DNA from 2 places in the Robertmurraya sp. FSL R5-0851 genome. Region 1 is predicted to be linked to the other one. Evidence: predicted binding sites of a transcription regulator. Region 1 holds the regulator's gene; the other holds the start of a gene.
The links. The regulator CtsR, encoded in region 1, represses protease genes until heat stress. The targets are predictions, from matches to a motif close to ATGGTCAATAAAGGTCAAACA.

Region 1 (9,195 bases):
CATAAATTTTGTTTTTACTTTTGCCAAACGTATATCCCCCTTTACACCTTCCTTGCCATACTCTCTTATTATAAGACATGTTATAAATCCATTGCAGTGATAAGTATTTCCCAAAAGAAAATAGAAGGCACACGTAATCTCTTACGTGTGCTCCTATTTTTATGATTATTTATGAATAGGTTCTCCTGCCCTAACAGCAAAATCACCATCCACATAATCAATGACAACCTTTTGTCCTGTCAGTACCGTACCTCTTAATAACTCTTCTGATAGACGGTCTTCAATATGCTTCTGAATCGCTCTTCTTAAAGGTCGAGCACCGTATTCAGGGTCGTATCCTTCTTCAGAAATTTTCTCTTTTGCAGCATCGGTTAGCTCTAATGTAATATCCTGTTCATTTAATCTCTTAATTAGCTGATCAGACATTAAAGTTACGATCTGTTTCAAGTGCTTCTTCTCTAATGAATGGAAAACAATAATCTCATCGATACGGTTTAGGAACTCTGGACGGAATGCCTTTTTCAGCTCTTCCATTACCTTGCCCTTCATATCTTTAAAGTCCTGCTCTCCATCTTGAATGTTAAATCCAACATACTTATTACGCTTTAACGCTTCTGCTCCAACGTTAGATGTCATAATTACAACTGTATTTCGGAAGTCAACACTTCTTCCTTTTGAGTCCGTTAAACGTCCATCTTCAAGTACTTGGAGCAAAATATTAAATACATCTGGATGAGCTTTTTCAATTTCATCTAATAAAATAACAGAGTAAGGCTTTCTTCTTACCTTTTCTGTCAATTGTCCACCTTCATCGTATCCTACATAACCTGGAGGAGAACCTACTAGTCTGGAAGTCGAATGTTTTTCCATATACTCTGACATATCAACGCGAATCATTGCGTCCTCATCGCCAAACATCGCTTCTGCTAATGCACGTGCAAGCTCGGTTTTACCAACACCTGTTGGACCAAGGAAAATAAACGAGCCGATAGGGCGCTTTGGATCTTTCAAACCAGCACGAGCACGACGGACAGCCTTTGAAATTGCCTTTACAGCTTCCTCTTGGCCGATTAAACGAGAATGAAGAATTTCTTCAAGCTTTAATAACTTATCTGTTTCTGTTTGTGCCAGTCGTGAAACAGGAATTCCCGTCCAACTTGCCACAACCGTAGCAATATCATCGACCGTAACCTCTGAGTTCTCTTTCCCTTGCTTCTCTTTCCAGGTTTTCTTTGTCTCCTCAAGTTGTTCACGAAGTCTTTGCTCTGAATCTCGTAAAGATGCAGCCTTTTCAAATTCTTGACTTTGAACTGCAGCATCCTTTTCCTTGCGAACTTCTTCAAGCTTGGCTTCAAGCTCCTTTAAGTTTGGAGGAGTCGTGTAAGAACGCAATCTTACTTTTGATCCTGCTTCATCAATTAAATCAATGGCCTTATCAGGAAGGAAGCGATCCGAAATATAACGGTCTGACAATTTTACAGCTGCCTCAATCGCTTCATCCGTAATGGACACTCTATGATGTGCTTCGTAACGATCTCTCAATCCTTTTAAAATTTGTACAGATTCATCCGCTGTTGGTTCATCTACCATGATTGGCTGGAAACGTCTTTCTAAAGCGGCATCCTTTTCAATATATTTACGGTACTCATCAAGGGTTGTTGCCCCAATACATTGAAGTTCTCCACGAGCTAATGAAGGCTTTAAGATATTTGAAGCATCAATCGCACCTTCTGCTCCACCAGCACCGATAAGTGTATGCAACTCATCGATGAATAAAATGATATTTCCTGCCTGACGGATCTCATCCATTACTTTCTTTAAACGGTCCTCAAACTCACCTCGATACTTTGTACCCGCTACAACCGTACCCATATCAAGCGTCATAACACGCTTATCTCTTAATGTTTCAGGAACCTCATTATTTACAATTTGTTGAGCCAAACCTTCAGCAATAGCCGTTTTCCCTACTCCAGGCTCCCCAATTAACACTGGGTTATTTTTCGTACGTCGGCTTAATACCTCGATCACACGTTGAATTTCTTTGCTTCTACCAATAACAGGATCAAGACTTCCTTCTCTAGCAATAGCTGTTAAGTCACGTGCTAAGCTATCTAAGGTAGGTGTATTCGCACTAGCTGCCGTACCACCTTGGTGATTGCTTGACTCACTGCTACCTAACAGTTGAAGCACTTGCTGTCTTGCTTTGTTTAAGCTTACGCCTAAATTGTTTAATACCCTCGCTGCTACCCCTTCACCTTCACGAATAAGACCAAGCAATATATGCTCTGTTCCTACATATGAATGGCCAAGCTTTCTTGCTTCATCCATGGAAAGTTCAATCACCTTTTTTGCTCGTGGTGTATAGTGAATGGTCTGAGAAGCATCTTGCCCCCTACCAATCAGATTTTCTACTTCTTTTTGTATTTTCTCTGATCCTAATCCTAAAGCATATAATGCTTTTGCTGCGATACCTTCGCCTTCTCTTACCAATCCAAGTAAAATATGCTCTGTTCCAATATTGTTATGACCTAAACGAATAGCTTCTTCCTGCGCTAGTGCAAGTACCTTTTGAGCTCTCTCTGTAAAACGTCCAAACATCATATGAACATCCTCCTCTAAGGTTAATTTTCCATTTTTATTCTTTCCCTTATTAAAGAGGCGCGACGAATATCACGCTCGTTGGGTCTTAGTGGTCCTCCCGCATATTGCTGGAGAAATCCTGGCTGTGTTAATATCATTAATTCATTCAATATATTTTTTGATATGTTTTCAATATAGCCCATATCAATCCCTAATCTTACATCAGACAAACAGCTGGCTGCTTCCTTTGTTTCAATGATTCTACTATGTGTTAGAACACCTAGGGAGCGAAAAACTCTATCTTCTAATTGTATGTTAGAAGTCTTTGCTAATGCCCCACGTGCTGACCTTTCCTGGGCAATTAGTTGGGTGACAACTCCCTTTAAGTCTTCAACAATATCCTCTTCAGATTTACCTAACGTGATCTGATTTGATATTTGAAAGATGTTGCCTAACGCCTCACTACCCTCTCCATATATGCCTCTGACGACGAGGCCCAGTTGATTGATGGCTGGAATAATACGATTCATTTGTTGCGTTAATGTCAAACCTGGTAGATGCATCATTACAGAAGCGCGCATCCCTGTTCCCACATTTGTCGGACAGCTCGTTAAGTATCCTACCTGTTCATCAAATGCATAATTGATATGCTCTTCTAATTCATCATCAATTCGATCAGCCAGAGTCAACGCCTCGCTTACCTGGAATCCAGGGTATAAGCATTGAATTCGAATATGGTCTTCTTCATTAACCATAATGCAAACTTCTTCATTTTCTGATAAAAGACAGGCACCTAAAGTAGAGTTTTCAACTAGATGAGGACTGATTAAATGCTTCTCCATTAATACTCGTTTTTGTATTGGCTGAAGTTCTTCCATTCTTAGAAGTTCTAATGGACTTAGGTTAGGAATGGAATGATTTAATAATGCCTTCTCCATTGTCTGAATAACCTCTTGTGCTTCTTCATTAGAGAAGAGGGTTGGGAACTTATACTCATTTATATTCCGCGCGAGCCGAATTCGAGAACTTAGAACAATGTCTGAATCAGGCCCTTCTGCACTCATCCATGAGCTTATGGCTTGATTAATAAATTTTTCAAGAGACATGTACTATTCCTCTCCTTCAATTTCACTGCGTAACAGTTTTTCAATTTCTCTTATTTCGTCCCTTACAATGGCTGCTTGTTCAAACTCTTCATTTTCTATTGCAGACTTCAAATCAACCTTTAGTTCTTCCATTTTCTTTTTGTAGTGAATGTTGCCACCTATACGCTTAGGTATCTTTCCGTTATGTGTGGAGTTTCCACTATGGAGCCGTCGTAGTATCGGTTGAAGTTGATCCTTAAACGTCTCATAGCACTGTGCACACCCAAACCGCCCGACTTGACTGAATTGCTTATATGTCATCGAACAGCTTTCACATTGCAATACTTGTTGTTGCTCATAAAGTGAAGCTTTTTGTTGAGCAAGCTGATATTTATGATCGAAGTTTAATAGTCCAGCCAATAGATTATTAATGGAAAAACCAGAAGTATTAGTGACTACAAAGTGCTCTCCTTTTTCTTGGGCACACACCTCACATAAGTGGAACTCAGTTTTCTTACCATTGTTAATCTTTGTAAAATGAAGTGTAGCTGGCCTTTCATTACACTCCTGACAAATCATGTTACTCACCTCAATAAATGGCTTTACTTTTTTCTAAAGGCGTAAGATCTTATTATTTATATTTCAATGTTGTTAACATAGCCTTTAGCATTCTCGAACGAAGTTCATCACGATATGGTAAGTCAATATACAGGACGGAGCGATCAATGACACTGAGCATAATTTTTGCTTCTCTCGTTGAGATCACATCTTCCTCAACGAGCCTAAAAATCACATGCTCTGCACTACTTTGTGACACTCTAGAAGAGATCACAGTTAGCAGCTGGTCAATAAGGTGAGCGTTATCGTGTGATTGAACTTTCATAATTCGAATATATCCACCACCACCTCGTTTACTTTCTACAACATACCCTTTTTCAATGGTAAATCGTGTGTTAATTACGTAGTTGATTTGTGATGGTACACACTGAAACTTATCGGCTATTTCACTACGCTTAATTTCAACGAGTTCTCTTTCACTCATATCGAGTACTTCCTTTAAGTACTGCTCAATGATATCGGAGATGTTCCTCACCATATCCCCCCTCTCTGACTTTGACTATATTTGACATTAATTATACATGATGAACGTAGTTTCATGCAATGAACAACACCTTATAAATTTTTCCCCAAATTTCGTGCTCTCAAACTAGGAAGGAATTCATAATTATATTTCTTTATTACTTTTTGAGATGATAGAACCTTTTTATTTTCATTTAAAGATAAGATCTTACGGTTAATTAGAAAAATATAAAACAAAAAAAGCACCCACTCAGGTGCTTTTTTCTTTGCCTAGCGACGTCCTACTCTCACAGAGGGAAACCCTCAACTACCATCGGCGCTGAAAAGCTTAACTTCCGTGTTCGGTATGGGAACGGGTGTGACCTTTTCGCTATCGCCACTAGACTTGTATTAAGTTGAAGAAAATCATTCCTTCAAAACTAGATAATGAATGAAGAAGAAAGAAATACGTTTCATCGTTGTCCAGCTACAGCGCCTAGCCGCTCGAGGTCATAAGCCAAATCCCTCCAGAAGGCAGGCCTTCTTGCGTGATTCGTCTTATGCTTGTCGCGTCTGTTCAAGGCGCTTCCGCTTTTCTTGGTTAAGTCCTCGATCGATTAGTATCAGTCAGCTCCACACGTCGCCGCGCTTCCACCTCTGACCTATCAACCTGATCATCTTTCAGGGATCTTACTAGCTTGCGCTATGGGAAATCTCATCTTGAGGGGGGCTTCATGCTTAGATGCTTTCAGCACTTATCCCTTCCGCACATAGCTACCCAGCGATGCCTTTGGCAAGACAACTGGTACACCAGCGGTGCGTCCATCCCGGTCCTCTCGTACTAAGGACAGCTCCTCTCAAATTTCCTACGCCCACGACGGATAGGGACCGAACTGTCTCACGACGTTCTGAACCCAGCTCGCGTACCGCTTTAATGGGCGAACAGCCCAACCCTTGGGACCGACTACAGCCCCAGGATGCGATGAGCCGACATCGAGGTGCCAAACCTCCCCGTCGATGTGGACTCTTGGGGGAGATAAGCCTGTTATCCCCGGGGTAGCTTTTATCCGTTGAGCGATGGCCCTTCCATGCGGAACCACCGGATCACTAAGCCCGACTTTCGTCCCTGCTCGACTTGTAGGTCTCGCAGTCAAGCTCCCTTGTGCCTTTACACTCTACGAATGATTTCCAACCATTCTGAGGGAACCTTTGGGCGCCTCCGTTACTTTTTAGGAGGCGACCGCCCCAGTCAAACTGCCCACCTGACACTGTCTCCCACCCCGATCAGGGGTGAGGGTTAGAATTTCAATACAGCCAGAGTAGTATCCCACCGACGCCTCCACCGAAGCTAGCGCTCCGGCTTCTCAGGCTCCTACCTATCCTGTACAAGCTGTACCAAAATTCAATATCAGGCTACAGTAAAGCTCCACGGGGTCTTTCCGTCCTGTCGCGGGTAACCTGCATCTTCACAGGTACTATAATTTCACCGAGTCTCTCGTTGAGACAGTGCCCAGATCGTTACGCCTTTCGTGCGGGTCGGAACTTACCCGACAAGGAATTTCGCTACCTTAGGACCGTTATAGTTACGGCCGCCGTTTACTGGGGCTTCGATTCAGAGCTTCGCGTGAGCTAACCCCTCCTCTTAACCTTCCAGCACCGGGCAGGCGTCAGCCCCTATACTTCGCCTTGCGGCTTCGCAGAGACCTGTGTTTTTGCTAAACAGTCGCCTGGGCCTATTCACTGCGGCTCTTCTGGGCTATTCACCCTGAAGAGCACCCCTTCTCCCGAAGTTACGGGGTCATTTTGCCGAGTTCCTTAACGAGAGTTCTCTCGCTCACCTTAGGATTCTCTCCTCGCCTACCTGTGTCGGTTTGCGGTACGGGCACCTGTTACCTCGCTAGAGGCTTTTCTTGGCAGTGTGGAATCAGGAACTTCGGTACTATATTTCCCTCGCCATCACAGCTCAGCCTTATGCAAGTGGGATTTGCCTCACTTGCAGCCTAACTGCTTGGACGCGCATATCCAACAGCGCGCTTACCCTATCCTCCTGCGTCCCCCCATCACTCAAACGGTAATTTGGTGGTACAGGAATATCAACCTGTTGTCCATCGCCTACGCCTTTCGGCCTCGGCTTAGGTCCCGACTAACCCTGAGCGGACGAGCCTTCCTCAGGAAACCTTAGGCATTCGGTGGATGGGATTCTCACCCATCTTTCGCTACTCATACCGGCATTCTCACTTCTAAGCGCTCCACCAGTCCTTCCGGTCTAGCTTCAACGCCCTTAGAACGCTCTCCTACCACTGACATCGTGTGACGCCAATCCACAGCTTCGGTGATACGTTTAGCCCCGTTACATTTTCGGCGCGGAGTCACTCGACCAGTGAGCTATTACGCACTCTTTAAATGGTGGCTGCTTCTAAGCCAACATCCTGGTTGTCTAAGCAACTCCACATCCTTTGCCACTTAACGTATACTTTGGGACCTTAGCTGGTGGTCTGGGCTGTTTCCCTTTCGACTACGGATCTTATCACTCGCAGTCTGACTCCCATGGATAAGTCTTTGGCATTCGGAGTTTGTCTGAATTCGGTAACCCGATGAGGGCCCCTAGTCCAAACAGTGCTCTACCTCCAAGACTCTTACTACATGAGGCTAGCCCTAAAGCTATTTCGGAGAGAACCAGCTATCTCCAAGTTCGATTGGAATTTCTCCGCTACCCACACCTCATCCCCGCACTTTTCAACGTGCGTGGGTTCGGGCCTCCATCCAGTGTTACCTGGACTTCACCCTGGACATGGGTAGATCACCTGGTTTCGGGTCTACGACCACATACTAAAGCGCCCTATTCAGACTCGCTTTCGCTACGGCTCCGTCTTATCAACTTAACCTCGCATGTAATCGTAACTCGCCGGTTCATTCTACAAAAGGCACGCTATCACCCGGTATTTATCCAAAGGAAAAATACACAGGGCTCTAACTACTTGTAGGCACACGGTTTCAGGATCTCTTTCACTCCCCTTCCGGGGTGCTTTTCACCTTTCCCTCACGGTACTGGTTCACTATCGGTCACTAGGTAGTATTTAGCCTTGGGAGATGGTCCTCCCTGCTTCCGACGGAATTTCACGTGTTCCGCCGTACTCAGGATCCACTCAAGAGGGAACGAAGTTTCAACTACAGGGTTGTTACCTTCTATGACTGACCTTTCCAGATCGATTCGTCTACTTCATTCCTTTGTAACTCCGTATAGAGTGTCCTACAACCCCAAGAGGCAAGCCTCTTGGTTTGGGCTAATCCCGTTTCGCTCGCCGCTACTCAGGGAATCGCGTTTGCTTTCTCTTCCTCCGGGTACTTAGATGTTTCAGTTCCCCGGGTCTGCCTTCAATACCCTATGTATTCAGGTAAAGATTCTATCCCATTACGGATAGAGGGTTTCCCCATTCGGAAATCTCCGGATCAAAGCTTACTTACAGCTCCCCGAAGCATATCGGTGTTAGTACCGTCCTTCATCGGCTCCTAGTGCCAAGGCATCCACCGTGCGCCCTTTCTAACTTAACCTATCCGAAAAAATATAAGCTTCACATCTCTTCGTCATCTCACTCGTCAACATCCTCACGTACCTTAAGTACGCTCCGGTGTCTCCTCACTCGATTCCTCGACCTGTTCGCTTCTCTTTTTTCTCAGTTAAAAAGTTTCTCTATATAATATAGAGAGAAAACTAAAATGGCGATTACTCGGTATTTCTTGGTTTTCTTCATTTATCATTATCTAGTTTTCAAAGAACGATTATCATAGAGAGATTGCTCTCTCAAAACTAAACAAATCATATCATCAACGGTTGTTAGCTTTGACCGAAGGTCATAAGCCTCAATTTTCCTTAGAAAGGAGGTGATCCAGCCGCACCTTCCGATACGGCTACCTTGTTACGACTTCACCCCAATCATCTGTCCCACCTTAGGCGGCTGGCTCCTTACGGTTACCCCACCGACTTCGGGTGTTACAAACTCTCGTGGTGTGACGGGCGGTGTGTACAAGGCCCGGGAACGTATTCACCGCGGCATGCTGATCCGCGATTACTAGCGATTCCAGCTTCATGTAGGCGAGTTGCAGCCTACAATCCGAACTGAGAGTGGTTTTATGGGATTGGCTCGACCTCGCGGTTTTGCTGCCCTTTGTACCACCCATTGTAGCACGTGTGTAGCCCAGGTCATAAGGGGCATGATGATTTGACGTCATCCCCACCTTCCTCCGGTTTGTCACCGGCAGTCACCTTAGAGTGCCCAACTAAATGCTGGCAACTAAGATCAAGGGTTGCGCTCGTTGCGGGACTTAACCCAACATCTCACGACACGAGCTGACGACAACCATGCACCACCTGTCACTCTGTCCCCCGAAGGGGAACGCCCTATCTCTAGGGTTGTCAGAGGATGTCAAGACCTGGTAAGGTTCTTCGCGTTGCTTCGAATTAAACCACATG
Region 2 (9,195 bases), 4.0 Mb from region 1:
CGTTGCTTCTGAAAGAGTTTTATGCATTTTCCAGTTACCGGCAATAATAGGTTTACGCATGGTTTTCATCCTCTCTAAAATTATTACTTATCGTTTAACGCAACGACTCCAGGAAGAACTTTTCCTTCCATGAACTCAAGAGAAGCTCCGCCACCTGTAGAAATATGGCTCATTTTATCAGCAAGGTTGAATTTTTCAACGGCTGCAGCTGAATCTCCACCGCCGATAACAGAATATGTACCTTCAGATGCTGCTAATGCTTCTGCTACTGCCTTTGTTCCGTTTGCAAACGAATCTAATTCGAATACACCCATTGGTCCGTTCCAAATAACAAGCTTAGACTCTTTAATTACATTGCTGTAAAGCTCAGCTGTTTTTGGTCCGATATCTAGCGCTTCCCAATCAGCAGGGATTTCATTGATTGCTACTGCTTTTTTGTTTGCACTATCAGAGAAATCGTCAGCAACGATCACATCAACTGGCATATAAAACTTAACGCCTTTTTCTTCTGCTTTCTTAATGAAAGAAAGAGCTAAGTCAATCTTATCAGCTTCTAATAGTGACTTACCTACTTCATGGCCCTGAGATTTAACAAATGTATAAGCTAAGCCACCGCCGATGATTAGGTTGTCTACTTTATCTAAAAGATTGTCGATTACACCAATCTTGTCTTTTACTTTTGCTCCACCGATGATTGCAGTAAATGGTCTTTCCGGATTAGAAAGAGCTTTTCCAAGAACATCAAGTTCTTTTTCCATTAATAGACCAGATACAGCTGGTAGGTGGTGAGCGATTCCTTCTGTTGAAGCATGTGCACGGTGTGCAGCTCCAAATGCATCATTCACGTATACGTCAGCTAGCTCAGCGAATGCTTTTGCTAATTCTGGATCATTCTTTTCTTCACCAGCATAGAAACGAACGTTTTCTAATAAAAGAACATCGCCTTCAGCCATTTCAGAAACTAAAGCTTTTACGCTATCTCCGTAAGCTTCGTCCGCCTTCTTCACGTCTTTATTAAGAAGCTCTGATAAACGACCTGCCACTGGAGTTAAACGCATTTCCTCTACTACAGCACCCTTTGGACGACCAAGATGGCTAGCTAAAATAACTTTTGCACCTTGCTCTGTTAGGTATTGAATAGTTGGAAGTGCTGCACGAATACGAGTTTCGTCCGTAATTTGTCCATCCTTCATAGGTACGTTGAAATCTACGCGGCAAAATACTCTTTTACCTTTTAAATCAATGTCTTTTACGCTTTTCTTGTTCATCGGAAAATCCTCCTATTTAGCATAAGCTTTGAACATTAGAAAAGGAGGGGGATTTGATCCCTCTCCCCTTTTTAAACCTATTTTGCTACAAAATGGAAAGGGTTAAACCCATAATCCATTTATTAGCGCAATTGAAGTTTTTTTCCCTTAAGATTAAAGGCCTTTAGAAGCGATGTATTCAGCAAGGTCAACTACGCGGTTAGAGTAACCAGACTCGTTGTCATACCAAGAAATAACTTTCGCCATGTTGCCTTCCATAACCATAGTAGAAAGAGCATCGATTGTAGAAGAAGCTGGGCTACCGTTGTAGTCAGTAGAAACTAGTGGCTCTTCAGAGTAATCAAGGATTCCTTTTAAGTCACCTTCAGATGCTGCTTTAAGTGCTGCATTGATTTCGTCAACAGTTACATCTTTATCAAGTTCTACAACTAAGTCAACTAAAGAAACGTTTGGAGTTGGAACACGCATAGCTCCACCGTTTAACTTACCTTTAAGTTCAGGAAGAACTAAAGATACAGCTTTAGCAGCACCAGTTGATGTAGGGATGATGTTTTCAGCAGCTGCACGAGCACGACGTAAATCTTTGTGTGGTAAGTCTAAGATTTGTTGGTCGTTCGTGTAAGAGTGAACAGTTGTCATCATACCACGGCGAACACCGAAGTTGTCGTTAAGAACTTTAGCAAATGGAGCTAAACAGTTTGTCGTACAAGATGCGTTAGAGATAACGTGGTGGTTAGCTGCATCGTACTTGTCGTCGTTAACACCCATTACGATTGTGATATCTTCATCAGTTGCAGGAGCAGAGATGATTACTTTTTTAGCGCCAGCTTCTAAGTGCTTAGCAGCGTCAGAACGCTTAGTGAAACGACCAGTAGATTCAACTACTACTTCAACTCCAAGGTCTCCCCATCCAAGTTGAGCTGGGTCGCGCTCAGCGATAACTTTTACTTTTGTTCCGCCAACTACTAGGTAGTCGCCGTCAACAGTTACGTCTTCTTTAAGCTTGCCGTGAACTGTGTCATATTTTAAAAGGTGAGCAAGTGTGTTTGCATCAGTTAAGTCGTTTACTGCTACAACCTCTACGTTAGGGTTTGTTAATGCTGCGCGGAAAACGTTACGTCCAATTCTACCAAAACCGTTAATACCTAATTTTACTGCCATGATTTGTTTCCTCCTTTAATTCAATAAGGATATATTTTATTTAAGGGGGTTAACCCTGTAATAACTGTGTTGCGGCTCCTTCGTCCGTAATTAATACGGTGTTCTTTGGAGCTTGCTTCATATAAGAGCGAATTGCTTTTTCCTTTGAAGCTCCACCAGCAACGGCGAGCACATGCCCGGTCTTTACTAGGTCATCGAGTTGAAGTCCAACTGTTCTTACTTTGTGGACCACTTCTCCCGCTTCGTTAAAGTAATACCCGAATGCTTCACCAACCGCTTGCCTTTCTTCGATTTTACGTAAGTCCTCCGCGCTTGTTCGCCGGCGTTGGGCCATTGTCATAGCGTCTCCTACTCCGTGTAAAACCATGCTTGCAGATTTGATTAAACCTAGAACTTCTTTAATATGAGGTTCCTTCAACATCATGTGGTACGTTTCACTGCTTACTTGATCAGGGACATAGAGCACCTTGTGGCTTGATTTGGTTCTTTCAGCCATTTTGGCACAAATGGTATTGGCTTGATTTTGAACATCTTCCCCAATTCCCCCACGTCCTGGTACAAAAAGAAGATCTTTGCCAAGGTCAGGAGTTAGCATCTCTGCTACAGTGGCCATTGTTGTACCACCAGTAACTGCGATGATATTTTTTCCCTGCAACGAATTTTTCATACAAAGAGCACAAGCTCTTCCTAATTCGCTTTTTACCCATGGTGACTCATCACTGTTACCCGCTACAATGATCACTTGCTGAATACCAAGTTTCCTTCGGAGTCTTTCTTCCATTTTGTCGATACCTGATATCTCACGCATAACCGCTTCTAATCCCTCTAGTAATTCCCTTCCATCTTCAGTTAGACTCATTCCTACACTTGATATAGTGATTAAATCTTGTTCTTTTAAGAAGGATACTTCACTTCTGAGGACTCGTTCTGTTACACCAAGACTGACAGATAAGCTTCGACGACCTACTGGCTCCATGGAACCTATGTATTGTAAAATGTGAAAACGTTCCTGCATAACAGAGAGCAAATCAGGTAATAATCTTTTTTGGATATCAATGATCGACTGCATATTGATGTCTCCTTCATCCTATATGGACATTTTATGTCCCTCATAGACATAATGTGTCCCGCTGAAGGTAAAAAAAATCACCCCTGCTACAAAACTTATTCTAACAGGTGCGATTTCCCTTTTCAACTCATATACGGTGTATTTTTTTTGTAAGCGCTTCGTTTATGAACATTTTGTCTAACTGTCCATACTGAAGCTCCTCTCCGTCCAGAACAACGACAGGAATCATTAACCCATACTGCTCTGTCCATTCATCATTTGTATCAATGTCTTTCTCAACGATTTCAAACTCCCAGCTTTCCTGAAGTTCGGCTAGGATCGCTTTTCCTTTTTCACATAATGGGCATCTTTTTCTAGTATAAAACTCAATAATCATTAAACAATCTCCTTTAAAATCTCTTTCGCTTTGATGAAGATGGGATTCCGAGCTGATCCCGGTACTTAGCCACTGTTCTCCTGGATATCACAAATCCATCGTTTTCTTTTAATATATCTAAAATTTCCTGATCGGAATAAGGCTTTGCTTTATCTTCCCCTTCGATCAGTTTCTTAATGGCATCTTTCACCTGATTAGACGATGTGGCCTCTGAATTGGTCGTGGAAACCATGTTCGTAAAGAACGATTTTAATTCAAATGTTCCAAATGGGGTTTGCATATACTTTTCACGGACCGCCCGGCTAACCGTGGACTCATGAACCTCTATTTCCTCTGCAATTTCTCTCATCGTCATCGGCTTTATGTGCAACGGCCCTTTTTCGAAAAAGTCCTGCTGTCTTTGCACAATCGCAAGTGACACCTTAGTAATCGTTTCCTTCCGTTGTTCTAAGCTTCTAACGATCCATGAGTAGTCCTGTTGCTTTTCTTGCAAATATTTGTTGAGGTTCGCATCTTTCACAGATGAAAATTGCTGATAATACTCCTGTTGGAACGTTAGCTTAGGGAGCACGTCATCGAACACACTAATTTCAAAGTGTTTCCCGTCCCATTTGACCGATACATCTGGAAACACATAAGACGGTGCTTCGTCCTGAAAGTCAGCCCCTGGACGCGGATTTAATGTTTGAACTAGGTCAAATGCCAATTGAATATCAGACAGACTAATGTTTAGTTGTTTGGATAATGTTTTCCATCTTTTTTCTGCAAACTCCTCAAAATGATTACTGACTAATTTTTCCGCTAAGGGATTTCGTTTCGGCATACGGATGAGCTGTAAATATAAACACTCCCCTAATGACCTCGCACCTACTCCAGCTGGTTCAAGGTCTTGAATAATAGAAACTAACGAGTCTACTTTCTCATGTGAAGTACCTAATTCAGTAGCAAGAGATTCGTCCCTCACTCCGATGTAACCGTTTCCATCAATGTATTCTAAAAAAGCCTTAAGTAGCTCCACATCCGAGTGGTTCACCACTTGAGCGTATAGATGGTCATAAAGGTTCGTAGCGGTTTTTCCTATTTGTTCAATCCAGTTTTGTTGATCTTTATCTATGACTCTCGTTTTTTTCGGTCGATCTTTGCGGGGATCCATCGTCTTAACATGGGAGGTTTCAATCTGAATAAGGGGATTTTCCAATGCTTTGCTTTCTAAAAAAGCCGTAAGCTCCTGGGAAGAATACTGAAGTAGAGTAATCGCTTGAGATAGCTCTTGCGTCATCTTTAATTTTAACGTCTGCTGTTGCCACAAACCTGCTTTTAAGTTCATCTTCTCACCCCCACTATCTATTTTACATGAAGATATGTGGGAATTGAATGGGTAGTTAATAAAAAAACACCTGTCTATATAGTGACAAGTGTTTTTTACTTAATGACGCCCTCGGAGGGAATCGAACCCCCATTTCAAGAACCGGAATCTTACGTGCTATCCGTTGCACCACGAGGGCAGAAAAGTGCTTATATGCAAAATAAGCGCTCTTACATCATACAAGATGATTCATTATGCTGTCAACGACTAGACGTCATTGCTTCAACTCTACTTCATATACTTCTCTATAAATTTCTCTTCTTCTTTCATACTTAACAGGCCAGTCGCTTTTCCAACATTTCCGTCCTGTAATTCCCATATCGTGTTATGGTCACTGACTGCTTGGGAAAAATCCCCCTCAAGCCATCTTTCAAGAATCCTGATATATGTGTTCGCATACTTATATTCATTTTCATTGGCAACTACCACATCGTAAAGTCGCTTAATTCGCTCTTCCGTAATAAGAATGGCTCCCCATTTCTTTTCGGCTTCCACCTTTTGATGTGACATATGGTGAATGGCAGATTGTACTTCGAATTCTTTTAAGTCACTTGGAAAAACCTGCTCCACGTTTTCATCTATTTGGATTTCAAGTCCTCCGTCTTCAACGGATGCCTCCGCTTCCTCCGCCTGCTTGAGCACCCTGTCCGTTCCACCGCTTGATGGAGTGGCATTTGTCCAATACGAAAATACACCAAAACCAGCCATGATTACGAGTCCTGTACTAATTGCTGCGATTTGTATTTTGTTGAGTTTGATGGCCTTTTTCGTTTCCACGTTTTCCACTCCCTTTGTTAACATTTTCTATATTTGTTATGTCGAATTGGCGGATTTCGTAGAGTTGAGGATGTTTTTGAATGTATTTTCGCGAACAACCAATCCCACTTCTCTCCCCCCATTATCATTATCCTACATTTTACAACAGTTCCTATTTCCAGTATAGTGGAAAAGCTCAACTTCTTGTTTAAAAAACTGCCCAGTGGGTATGATGGAAAGTGGGTTTATAAGTACATAGCAATTTGTGTCGAACAATTATGTAGCTATTTGTTTGACCTTTATTGACCATGCGTGTATCATGAAAATACATACAGTTTTACTTTAAACATACTTAATCAATTGTATGTTTGACTCTCAATTAAAGGAGGAAAAAGAAATGAATTTAATCCCTACAGTTATTGAGCAAACGAACCGTGGAGAGCGTGCATACGATATTTACTCACGCCTATTAAAAGACCGCATTATCATGCTTGGAAGTGGAATTGATGATAATGTGGCTAATTCAATCGTCGCTCAGTTATTATTTTTAGAAGCGGAAAATCCTGAAAAAGACATATCCATCTACATCAATTCACCAGGTGGTAGCATTACAGCTGGTATGGCCATCTACGACACGATGCAGTTCATTAAGCCTGATGTTCAAACCATTTGTATCGGTATGGCAGCATCAATGGGTGCATTCCTTCTTGCTGCTGGTACAAAAGGAAAGCGTTATGCTCTTCCAAATGCAGAAGTAATGATTCACCAACCGCTTGGTGGAGCACAAGGTCAAGCAACAGAAATCGAGATCGCTGCGAAGCGTATCCTTTTCCTTCGTGAAAAGTTAAACGGCATTCTTGCTGAGCGTACTGGTCAACCAATGGAAGTCATTTCTAAAGACACAGACCGCGACAACTTCATGACAGCTGATCGTGCAAAGGAATATGGCCTAGTTGACCATATCATTTCACGCAACACGCTTGAAACGAAGAAGGAAGAAAAATAAGATTTCAACAGTAAAAAAACTCGCTCTCATACTGGAGCGAGTTTTCTTATTATGCTTCTTTTTGAACGTATTTTTCTAATGCTTCAAGCGCTGCTTCTTCATCCGTTCCATTGACGATCAAATTCACAGATGAACCTGAGCTAACAGCTAAGCTCATAAGACCCATGATGCTCTTTGCATTGACCTTCTTACCGTCTTTCTCTAAAAATACTTCTGACGAAAAACGATTTGCTTCTTGTACAAACAACGCTGCAGGGCGTGCCTGTAAACCAGTCTTCAACTTGACTACTACTTGTTTTTCCACCATTCTTACTTTCCTCCCCTATCCTATTCTCTTTATCTATATCAATTACATGGTTTTACTCACGTTTTCCCCGACTCGGAGCTTTTCGGCAATTTCGTCAATTTTGCGCAGACGGTGATTGATACCTGATTTACTAATATTCCCTCCAGATACCATCTCCCCTAGCTCCTTCAATGTGACATCTTGGTAAGCAATCCGAAGCTCTGCAATTTCTCTAAGCTTTTCAGGTAAAATATGAAGACCTACTGTATCTTGAATAAATCGGATATTTTCAACCTGTCGTAAAGACGCACCAATCGTCTTGTTTAAGTTCGCCGTTTCACAATTGACCAACCGGTTCACCGAGTTACGCATATCTCGTACGATCCGAATGTCCTCAAACCTTAGTAAGGCATTATGGGCACCGATAATGTTTAGGAATTCGGTGATTTTTTCAGCTTCCTTTAAATACGTGATGAAGCCCTTTTTTCTTTCAAGCGTTTTACTATTTAAACCAAATGTATTCATCAATTCACATAAAGAGTCGTTATGCTCTTTATAAAGTGAAAAAATTTCGAGATGATAAGAGGATGTTTCCGGATTGTTCACCGAACCTCCTGCTAAAAATGCTCCACGTAAATAGGAGCGCTTACAGCATTTCTTTTTAATAAGTACCTCAGCAATATTGTGAGCAAACACAAATCCTTCTTCCAGGATAAATAAATCCTCTAAGATGATCTTTGCATCCTGTGATAGCCTTACAATATACACATTGTTCTTTTTCAATCTCATTTTCTTTCGAACGAGAAGTTCTACTTGAACGTCGTAGTATCTTTTTACCAACGTATAAATTCTTCGTGCAATCGCAGCATTTTCCGTTTGGATATCGACCACTAGTTTTCGATTAGAGAAGGACAATGAGCCATTCATTCGAATCAAAGCGGACAGTTCCGCTTTCCCGCAGCATCCTTTTCCTTCAATATTCGTTAACTCTTTTTTCGTTTCCGAAGCGAATGACACATCTTCACCTCCTACACAAACGGTTGCTTAAGTGTATCTACGCTTTAGACCGCTTGCGGGTTTCATTTATTAATAGAGAATATAAAATATTTGCTACTTCCCTCGTATCATGGCGGATGACTCCATTTTCAAGGCTCATGATTTCTCCCTCTACCACTTCAAGTCCTAAATCATATAGAGTAGTTAAATCAAAGTGTACAGGTTTTGCTAGCTCTTCGCTATAGCGAGTAAGAACCTCTTCTGGGATATGTTCCCTATTTACTAAAATGATGTTCATAAAATCACTCTTCATATGGTCGTAAATCGCTTTCACATGGTCGCTCGCGGAATAATCAAGCGTCTCGCCCGCTTGAGTCATTAAGTTGCATATATACACCTTCTTCGCCTTTGCACGGCACACTTCCTCGCCTAGCTTTGGTACAAGAAGATTAGGTAAGATACTAGTATATAAGCTTCCTGGTCCAATTACGATTAAATCCGCTTTTCGAATGGCTTGAAGAGTCTCTGGCAGTGGAGTCGCATCACCAGGTGTTAAAAACACCCGCTTGATCCGTTTTCCGGAGTAAGGAATTTTCGATTCCCCTGAAACGATCGTGCCGTCCTCCATTTCTGCATGCAACACCACACTTTGTGTGGCAGCTGGAAGCACCTTCCCACGCACGTTCAATACCTTACTCATCTCTTGGATGGCATGAGTAAAATTCCCTGTGATGGATGTCATCGCTGCTAAAATCAAATTACCAAGCGAATGACCAGATAATTCATTAGCAGTTGCAAAACGGTGCTGAAACATTTCCTCAATTAACGGTTCAACATCAGATAATGCCGCTAGCACATTGCGAACATCTCCGGGAGGAGGAATGTCCATTTCATCTCGAAGGCGTCCAGAG

Region 2: the regulator CtsR is predicted to act here: its motif matches at 6,286-6,306, upstream of clpP (ATP-dependent Clp endopeptidase proteolytic subunit ClpP).

Annotation. Positions count from the first base shown of each region.
Region 1 is NZ_JBBOOE010000001.1:97,369-106,563, reverse strand. It holds gene radA (DNA repair protein RadA) at 1-27, opposite strand, end outside; gene clpC (ATP-dependent protease ATP-binding subunit ClpC) at 166-2,601, opposite strand; gene MKX65_RS00550 (protein arginine kinase) at 2,622-3,686, opposite strand; gene MKX65_RS00545 (UvrB/UvrC motif-containing protein) at 3,690-4,244, opposite strand; gene MKX65_RS00540 (CtsR family transcriptional regulator) at 4,297-4,758, opposite strand; rRNA gene rrf (5S ribosomal RNA) at 5,014-5,129, opposite strand; rRNA gene MKX65_RS00530 (23S ribosomal RNA) at 5,322-8,276, opposite strand; rRNA gene MKX65_RS00525 (16S ribosomal RNA) at 8,600-9,195, opposite strand, start outside.
Region 2 is NZ_JBBOOE010000001.1:4,126,912-4,136,106, forward strand. It holds gene tpiA (triose-phosphate isomerase) at 1-60, opposite strand, end outside; gene MKX65_RS21200 (phosphoglycerate kinase) at 84-1,268, opposite strand; gene gap (type I glyceraldehyde-3-phosphate dehydrogenase) at 1,422-2,429, opposite strand; gene MKX65_RS21210 (sugar-binding transcriptional regulator) at 2,479-3,498, opposite strand; gene MKX65_RS21215 (glutaredoxin family protein) at 3,626-3,874, opposite strand; gene rpoN (RNA polymerase factor sigma-54) at 3,888-5,201, opposite strand; tRNA gene MKX65_RS21225 (tRNA-Arg) at 5,308-5,379, opposite strand; gene MKX65_RS21230 (DUF6241 domain-containing protein) at 5,469-6,017, opposite strand; gene clpP (ATP-dependent Clp endopeptidase proteolytic subunit ClpP) at 6,361-7,002, shown strand; gene MKX65_RS21240 (HPr family phosphocarrier protein) at 7,052-7,309, opposite strand; gene whiA (DNA-binding protein WhiA) at 7,352-8,305, opposite strand; gene MKX65_RS21250 (gluconeogenesis factor YvcK family protein) at 8,343-9,195, opposite strand, start outside.